DNA from 2 places in the Hymenobacter cellulosilyticus genome. Region 2 is predicted to be linked to the other one. Evidence: riboswitches for the same ligand, from Rfam matches in the RefSeq annotation. Region 2 holds a riboswitch; the other holds the start of a gene.

Region 1 (4,658 bases), 670 kb from region 2:
TGGTGCTGCTGCTGGGCGTGGATATTCCCTGGGAGGCCGACCCGCTGCGGGAACACCCCCACCACCGGCAATACTTCTACTCCCTGTATAAAGCCGAGCTCAACAGCCGCATGTCCAACTACGCCGAAATCAGCGGGACGCCCGAGCAGCGCCTTGAGCAGGCCTGCTTCTTCGTGGATGCCCTGCTGGCCGACCCTAAACCGGGGGCGGCCCGTACTGGGTTGTCATAAGCTCTGATTAATCAGCTCCGACATGAATTATTCACTCGAAAACGACCAGTGCCGCGTCGCGGTAAACAGCTACGGCGCCGAGCTGAGCAGCCTGGTGCGCAAAGACCTGCCCGAAATAGCCGACCTGGAGTACCTCTGGCAGGCCGACCCGGCCGTGTGGGGCCGCCACGCCCCGGTGCTCTTTCCGATTGTGGGCCGCCTGCCCGAGGATACTTACCGGCACCAGGGCCAGGAATATAAGCTGCCCCAGCACGGCTTTGCCCGGGACCGGGAGTTTACCCTGGTGGAGCAAACTACCGAGGAGCTGACCTTCGAGCTACAAGCCGACGAAGCCAGCCGGGCCGTGTACCCCTTCGAGTTCGTGCTGCGCATTACCTACCAGTTGCGTGGCCTGCAGCTTACGGTGCGCTGGCAGGTGCAAAATCCTGATTCGGCCCGGGAACTGCTCTTCAGCATTGGGGCTCATCCCGCCTTCCGCTGCCCGCTCATGCCGGAGGAGAAGTTCGAGGACTACTTTTTTCACTTCGACCACCCCGTAACCCTGGACCGCCACCTGCTGCAGGGCGGGCTGCTGAGCGGCCAAACCGCACCCGTGCTGCACGAGGAAACCGAAATGCCGCTGACCTACGAGCTGTTTGCCCAGGATGCCCTGGTGTTTAAGCATTTCGACTTCACCCACGTGTCGTTGCGCAGCTTTGCCTCCGACCGGGCCGTGCGCCTGCGCTTCGACGGGTTTCCCTTCCTGGGCCTCTGGACCAAGGGGAAAGATGCGCCGTTTGTGTGCGTGGAGCCCTGGCAGGGCATTGCCGGCTCGGTAGGCAGCCCCGTGGAGCTGGCCGACAAGGAAGGCATTCTGACCCTGGCCCCCGGCCAAACCTACTCGGCTGAGTATTCCATTGCCATAACCTAGCCCCAGTCTTTCATGGCAGTGCCCGAGTTGGAAATCCGCCGCATTACGCCCGCGCAAACCTACCCGCTGCGCCACGCCGTGCTGTGGCCCGACAAGCCCCTGGACTACGTGAAAGTGGAAAACGACGCGGCCGGGCAGCACTTCGGAGCTTTTGTGCAGGAGGAGCTGGTTTCGGTAATTTCTCTGTTCGTAACTGGCCCGGATGCCCGCTTCCGCAAGTTTGCCACCGCCCCGGAGTGGCAAAAGCAGGGCATCGGCTCCCGACTGTTGCAGTGCATTATGGAGGAAGCCCGGCAGCAGGGGGCACAGGAGCTGTGGTGCGATGCCCGGCAGGATGCGGCGGCTTTCTACCAGCGCTTCGGTATGGTAGGGCAGGGGCCGGTTTTCTACAAGGGCGACATTCCTTACCTGCGCATGAGCCTCCAGCTGTAGCTGCAGGGTAGGCACAACAACAGCGGCCTTTTTGCCTGCCTTACTTCCGGTATCGGCCACGATTAACCGGAAGCAGCTGGGCAAAAAGGCCGCTGTTTGCTTGTATAAGAAACCTTAGAAGGTAATTGTTTCCAGGGGCGCACTGGTGCGCTGGGGCGGCCGTAGTCGGGCTCCCAGTCGTTGATGGGCCGGGAGATGCCCGGCGGCAGGTCCAGGTCGGGCAGGCCGTCGTCGAGCGGCTCCCCGCCGTCGTCGTCGCCGTCGGTGTAGGGTGGGTGCTGGTAGCGGTGGCGCGGGGCCACGATGAAGTAAGCCAAAATGGCAAATACCACGAGCGTGTAGATGAGACTGATCATGGCAGCAACTGGTAAAATGACGACGCAAACAAGGCAGAGCCGGCAGGCTGTATCTGGCTAACGGAGTGGGTGGGACGGATGTTTTGGGATGACGTAATTTTTCCGGCCCACTCGTTAGCCAGTCTAATATAGTTGATTGTCAAGCGAAAGTAAAGCACAAGATTGTCGATTTGGAACTCCTTGCTGAGGGCTCTAGCTTTGCAGCATAGTTTTAGGGGTGCCCTACCAGCGGCTAGCTGCCGTGGGGCTGAGATCATACCCATTGAACCTGTCCGGGTAATGCCGGCGAAGGGAACAAACGATCCTCGAACGTGAAAACCTAGTGCGCCGACCCCTGGCGCAGGGCCCGTTCCACTTTTTCTTTACCATTTCCTTGAAGCATTTATTGGTTTGGGGGGCCGCCGCAGCGCTGCCCCTACTGGCAGCACCCGCCGCCTGGGCCCAGGGCCCCGTGGCCGGCACCGTCGCCGATGCCCGCACCGGCACCGTGCTGCCCGGCGCCACCGTGCTGCTCGACGGCGCCGTGGTGGGCGTCACCGACGCGACGGGTACCTTCATCCTGCCCGCGGTGCCGGCCGGTGCCCACGAGCTGCGCGTTACGTTTCTGGGCTACGATGCGCTGCGCCAGACTGTGCAGGGCCAGGCTACCGAGCAGCGCCTCACGCTGGGGCTACAAACCGGGGGCATCCTGACCGGCGAGGCCCTGGTAACGGCCAGCCGGGCCAACGACCGCACGGCCACGGCTTACACCAACGTGAGCCGGGCAGAGCTGGCCAAGCGCAACTTCGGCCAGGACATTCCCTACCTGCTCGACCAGACGCCTTCCGTAGTAGTGACTTCCGATGCTGGTGCCGGTGTGGGCTACACCGATATCCGCATCCGGGGCACGAGCAACACGGGTATCAACATGACCATCAACGGGGTGCCGCTGAACGATGCGGAGTCGCACGGCTCGTTCTTGGTGAACCTGCCCGATCTGGCTTCGTCCGTGAGCAGCCTGCAGGTGCAACGCGGGGTGGGCACCAGCCAGAATGGTGGGGCGGCGTTTGGGGCCAGCATCAACATTTCCACGTTTGATAACCGGCGCGAAGCCTACGGCGAAACCCAAAACAGCGTCGGCTCCTTCAATACCTGGAAAAACACCGTGCAGTTTGGCACCGGCCTGCTGGGCCAGCATTTCACCGTGGATGGCCGCCTCTCGCGCATCGCCACCGACGGCTACCTGAACCGGGCCGCGTCGGATCTGAAGTCATACTACCTCTCGGCCGGCTACCAGGCTAAGAATACGTTGGTCAAGTTCATCACCTTCTCGGGCCGGGAAAAAACCTACCAGGCCTGGAACGGGGTGCCCGAGCCGCTGATTACCGGGGACCGGAAGCTGCTCCAGCAGTTTATCGACAACGGGGAGCTCAGTGAGGCCGACGCCGCCCGCGGCCTGCAGGAAGGCCGGCGCTACAGCTACTACACCTACGACAACCAGACCGACAACTACCAGCAGAACCACTACCAGCTCCACCTTTCGCAGGGGCTGGGGCCGACTGGAACCTGGGTGCGGCCCTGCACCTGACCCGCGGCTTTGGCTACTACGAAAGCTACCGGGCGCGCCGCAAATTCGCCGATTACAACCTGCAGAACGTCATCATCGGGACTGATACGCTCACGCGCACCAACCTGATTGACCAGAAGTGGCTCGACAACTACTTCTACGGCGGCACGTTTGCCCTCAACTACCAGCCCCGCAACAACGACAAGCTGCAAGCTACCCTGGGCGGGGCCTGGAACCAGTTTGTCAACGACCATTACGGGGAGGTCATCTGGGCGCAGTATGCTTCCAACGGCAATATTCGCCACCGCTACTACTTCAACGACGCCCGCAAGACTGACTACAATGCCTACGCCCGCGCCACCTACCAGGTGCTGCCCCGCCTGGGTGTGTACGGCGACTTGCAGGTGCGCCACATCAAGTACGGCATTGATGGGGTGGAGGCGCAAAACCGGGACGTGGCCACCCACGAACGGTATTTGTTTGTCAATCCCAAGGCCGGCGCCACCTTTACCGTGTCGGAAGGGCAGCAGCTGTACGCCAGCTTTGCCCGGGGGCAGCGGGAGCCGGTGCGCTCCGACTTCACCGACCGGCCCGCCGGCCAGCCCCAGGCCCGGGCCGAGCGGCTCGACGACTTCGAGGCCGGCTACCGCCTGACGCGAACTAATACCACCTTGCTGGGCCCCAACACGGCCGTGCGCCTGGAGGCCAACTACTTCTACATGCACTACCGCGACCAGCTGGTAGCTACCGGCCGCCTCGATTCGGTGGGCAATGCCCTGCGTACCAACGTAGACCGCAGCTACCGCACGGGCCTGGAGCTGACCGGCTTCGTGTCGGCTGACGACAAAATCAGCCTAAGCTCCACGCTCACGATGAGCCGCAACCGGATTCTGGGCTTCCGGGAGGTGATTTATGATGCCAACTACCTGCCCGTAACGGCTGCCGAAGCCCGCACCACCACGATTTCCTACTCGCCTTCCCTGGTGTCGGCGCACACGCTGGAAGGCCAGCCGCTGAAGGGCCTGCGGGTGGCCTTGCTCTACAAGACCGTCAGTGAGCAGTATCTGGACAATACGGCCAGCGCCGACAAGCGCATCAAGCCCTATCAGGTGCTCGATTTTCGGGTGCGCTACAGCATCCGGCCGGTATTCGTGAAGGAAATTGAGCTGGGCCTGTTGGTCAAC
Region 2 (4,658 bases):
GGCCTCGTTGATGGGCATAATCTCGTTGCGCTTCACGTCGTTGGGGGCGTGCAACGAGAGGGCCAGATTAGCCTTCACATCGTCGTCGGCCAGCTTCTTGATCATCTTGGCAATGCCGGCGGTGCTAATCGTAATGCGGCGTGGGGCCATGTTCAGGCCGTCGGGGGCGGTGATGCGCTCCACGCTCTTTACCACGTTGGCGTAGTTGAGCAGCGGCTCGCCCATGCCCATGTACACGATGTTGGTGAGCGGCGTGCCATACTGGGCCTCGCACTGCTCCCGGATGCGCACCACCTGGTCGTAGATTTCGGCCGCGTCCAGGTTGCGCTTGCGCTCCATGTAGCCCGTAGCGCAAAACTTACACGTGAGCGAGCAGCCCACCTGCGAGGAAATGCAGGCCGTCATGCGCGTGTCGTGCGGGATGAGCACGCCCTCCACGATGTTGCCGTCGTGCAGCCGGAAGGCCGACTTGATGGTGCCGTCGTTGCTGAGTTGTTGATTCTGAACCGTCACGCCGTTGATGACGAAGTGCTTGGCCAGCAACTCGCGAGTGGCCAGGGAAATGTTGTTCATTTCCTCAAACGAGGCCGCGGTATTCTTCCACAGCCACTCCAGCACCTGCTTGGCGCGGAAGGGTTTTTCGCCGTGCTCCACCATAAAGGCTTTGAGCTCGTCGGGGGTGAGTTTGCGGATGTCGCGCTTGGAAACAACGGGCAGGTCAATCATCATAACTGCAAAGATACTATAGCGGAAGCCGAAGATGTGCGTCCTATCTGCTAGAACATTGTCTAACCCGCTGACGCTGAAAAAAGTGCCGCCTTTTGCCTGTCATTGCGAGCAAAGCGAAGCAATCCGTCCTCTGCGCAATACGAAATGACCTTTACCCAGAAAGCCTTTCCTGTTATAACGGTGAAGGCTTATCAAGTTAGAGGGCCCGGCACATTTCAGAGGATGGATTGCTCCGTCGTCCCTCCTCGCAATGACAGGGAAAGAAAGCACGGATTGCAACATCATAATTTCGCAACCTCGCCATTTCACAAATTCCCTTACCTTGCCGGCATAAACTTTAGGGGTGTTCTGCTACGCGGGACTGAGAAATACCCTTGGAACCTGATCCAGGTAATGCTGGCGAAGGGAAAAGTGACCAGAAACGGGACGCTCTGTGCCCGTGGCGTACGCCGTCCTATCGTTTATTGTTCTGACTCCATCAACCTGCTACTCTGCTTGTTGCATGACGCTATTTGTCAACGATAAACCTTGCGAGGCCCCGGTTTCCCCTACCCTGACGGCCACCCTCGACCAGTTGCAGCTGCTGCACCTGCGCGGCATTGCCGTGGCCGTGAATGACGTGGTAGTGCCCCGCCCCGACTGGCCCGCCCACGAGCTGCGGGCCCACGACCGGATTACGATTATTCGCGCCACCCAAGGGGGCTAGGCCGCGCCGCCGACCCGTTTCCACTTCCTTTTCCGATGAAGAAAAAAGACCAAGCCCCCAGCAGACGCTGGTGGAGCGCCAGCCCCTGACCGGCTCGCGCAAGATCTACGTGCCCGGCCAGCTCTACCCCGACCTGCGGGTGGCCATGCGCGAAATCGTGCTCAGCGACACCCAGCGCAAGTTCGACTTCGTGAATCCCACCGAGCAAAACCTGCCGGTAACCGTGTACGACACCAGCGGCCCCTACACCGACCCGAATATGGCCATCGACCTGAAAAAAGGGTTGCCTCGCCTGCGCGAGGAGTGGATTCTGGGCCGCGGCGACGTGGAGCAGCTCCCCGGCACCTCGTCGGAATATGGGCAGCAGCGGGCCGCCGATGCTTCGCTGGACGCGCTGCGCTTTGAGCACATCCGCCGGCCGTACCGGGCTAAAGCGGGCCGCAACGTGAGCCAGATGCACTACGCCCGCCAGGGCATTATCACGCCCGAAATGGAATACATTGCCATCCGGGAAAACCAGCGTATCGACCAGTTGGCCCAGGATGACCCGCTGCGGGTGCAGCACCGCGGGCACAGCTTCGGCGCACGCACGCCCCAGGGCTATATTACGCCCGAATTCGTGCGCCAGGAAGTAGCCGCCGGCCGGGCCGTGATTCCCTCCAACATCAACCACCCCGAAGCCGAGCCCATGATTATCGGGCGCAACTTCCTGGTAAAAATCAACACCAACATCGGCAACTCGGCCGTCACGTCCAGCATCGAGGAAGAGGTGGACAAGGCCGTGTGGAGCTGCCGCTGGGGCGGCGACACGCTGATGGACCTGAGCACGGGCAAGAACATTCACGAGACGCGGGAATGGATTATCCGCAACTGCCCGGTGCCGGTGGGCACGGTCCCGATTTACCAAGCCCTGGAGAAAGTGAACGGCAAGGCCGAGGATCTGACCTGGGAGCTGTTTCGCGACACGCTCATCGAGCAGGCCGAGCAGGGCGTGGACTACTTCACGATTCACGCCGGGGTGCTCTTGCGCTACATCCCGATGACGGCCAAGCGGGTTACCGGCATCGTCTCGCGTGGGGGCTCGATTATGGCCAAGTGGTGCCTGGCCCACCACCAGGAAAGCTTTCTGTACACCCATTTCGAGGAAATCTGCCAGATCATGAAGGCTTACGACGTGGCCTTTTCCTTGGGCGACGGTCTGCGGCCCGGCTCCATTGCCGATGCCAACGACGAGGCCCAGTTTGCCGAGCTCGAAACCCTGGGCGAGCTGACCAAGATTGCCTGGGCCCACGACGTGCAGGTGATGATCGAAGGCCCCGGCCACGTGCCCATGCACCTGATTAAGGAGAACATGGACAAGCAGCTCAAGGAGTGTCATGAGGCGCCATTCTACACCCTGGGCCCGCTGACCACCGACATTGCGCCCGGCTACGACCATATCACCTCGGCCATCGGAGCGGCCATGATTGGCTGGTTCGGCACGGCCATGCTTTGCTACGTGACGCCCAAAGAGCACCTAGGTTTGCCCAACAAGCAGGACGTGAAAGACGGGGTTATTGCCTACAAAATAGCCGCCCACGCCGCCGACCTGGCCAAGGGCCACCCGGGCGCCCAATACCGCGACAACGCCCTGAGCAAGGCCCGGTTCGAGTTCCGCTGGGAAGACCAGTTCAACTTGAGCCTGGACCCCGACACAGCCCGGGAGTACCACGACGAAACCCTGCCGGCCGAAGGCGCCAAAGTAGCCCACTTCTGCTCGATGTGCGGTCCCCACTTTTGCTCGATGAAAATCACCCAGGAAGTGCGCGACTACGCCGCCACCCAGGATATGACGGCCGCCCAAGTGCTGGCTTCCGGCATGGCCGAGAAGTCGCGGGAGTTTGTCAACAAAGGCAGTGAAATCTACCTGTAGACGCTTAGTCGCTGCCGGCTAAGCCGCCCTTCATGCTGAGCCTTCGCGAGACATCTTGCCTGCAGTGGTAATCAGCTAGCATTGCAACGAGGCCAGGCGAGATGTCTCGCGAAGGCTCGACATGACGTTCTTTTTTACCAACTCCGATGCCCACAACCCGCCCGTACGCCCTGAGCATAGCCGGCTTCGACCCCAGCGCCGGGGCCGGCCTGCTGGCCGACTGCAAGACGCTGGAAGCTCACGGCGTATATGGGCTGGGCGTATGCACGGCCCTGACAGTGCAGAACGACATAACTTTTGAGCGGGTGAACTGGGTGCCGCTGGCCGATATCCAGGACCAGATCGGGCTGTTGCTGGAGCGTTTTCCGGTCGACTACATCAAGATCGGGCTGTTTGAGAGTCTAGCGAAGCTGCTGGAGCTGCTGCGGTGGCTGCGGCAGCTGCGCCCGGCCGCCTGCATCGTCTGGGACCCGGTGCTGAAGGCTACGGCCGGCTACGAGTTTCACCAGCATCCCGATTGGAAGCTGGTGCTGAAGCTGCTGGCTGAGTGTACGCTCATCACCCCGAATCTGCCGGAGATGCTACGGCTGTGGCCGGCAACTTCGGCCGAGGCTGCCGCTGCCGACGCGGCCATGTTTTGTCCCGTGCTGCTTAAAGGCGGCCACGGCAGCGGCCATGAGGCCGTGGACACGCTGTTTTTTGATGGGGAGAACTACCACTTTACCCAGCCCCGCCTGCCCCACGGCGAAAAGCACGGCAGCGGCTGCGTGCTGTCGGCCGCTGTTCTGGCGCAGCTGGCTTTAGGAAACTCCTTGCCCGACGCCTGCCGGCTGGGCAAGCACTACACCACCACCTTTCTGGCCAGCAACGACACGCTGCTCGGCTACCACTCTCTTCCTCTTTCTCCGCCGTATGCAGATCAGTAACCTTCATTTCATAACCAACCGGCCCGAGCACGCCGAGCAGGCCTGCCGCGGCGGAGTGCGCTGGGTGCAGCTCCGGGTGAAAAATGCGGCTCCCAACCACTGGAAGCAACTGGCCCTAAACACCCAGGCCGTGTGCCAACGCTACGGCGCCACGCTTATCATCAACGACAACCCCGCACTGGCCCTGGCAATCGGAGCCGACGGCGTGCACCTGGGCAAGCAGGATATGCCCGCGGCTGAGGCCCGGGCGCTGCTAGGACCTGATAAAATCCTGGGTGGTACGGCCAACACTTTCGAGGACATTGAGCAGCTGGTGCAGGCCGGCGTCGACTACATCGGGCTGGGGCCTTTCCGTTTTACGACTACCAAGGAAAAGCTAAGCCCT

Evidence for each region. A riboswitch is a leader RNA that binds a small molecule or an ion and turns the genes downstream of it on or off. The one in region 2 is predicted to bind thiamine pyrophosphate.
Region 1: linked by a shared signal. The riboswitch ahead of MUN79_RS28210 (TonB-dependent receptor) and the one ahead of thiS (sulfur carrier protein ThiS) in region 2 are both predicted to bind thiamine pyrophosphate.

Annotation. Positions count from the first base shown of each region.
Region 1 covers NZ_CP095046.1:5,765,617-5,770,274, reverse strand. Annotated here, with positions in the region: gene MUN79_RS28230 (AAA family ATPase) at 1-230, shown strand, start outside; gene MUN79_RS28225 (aldose 1-epimerase family protein) at 253-1,140, shown strand; gene MUN79_RS28220 (GNAT family N-acetyltransferase) at 1,153-1,572, shown strand; gene MUN79_RS28215 (hypothetical protein) at 1,635-1,928, opposite strand; TPP riboswitch at 2,132-2,240, shown strand; gene MUN79_RS28210 (TonB-dependent receptor) at 2,251-3,495, shown strand; gene MUN79_RS28205 (TonB-dependent receptor) at 3,474-4,658, shown strand, end outside.
Region 2 covers NZ_CP095046.1:604,843-609,500, forward strand. Annotated here, with positions in the region: gene rlmN (dual-specificity RNA methyltransferase RlmN) at 1-726, opposite strand, end outside; TPP riboswitch at 1,059-1,154, shown strand; gene thiS (sulfur carrier protein ThiS) at 1,232-1,435, shown strand; gene thiC (phosphomethylpyrimidine synthase ThiC) at 1,506-3,347, shown strand; gene MUN79_RS03035 (hydroxymethylpyrimidine/phosphomethylpyrimidine kinase) at 3,494-4,273, shown strand; gene MUN79_RS03040 (thiamine phosphate synthase) at 4,260-4,658, shown strand, end outside.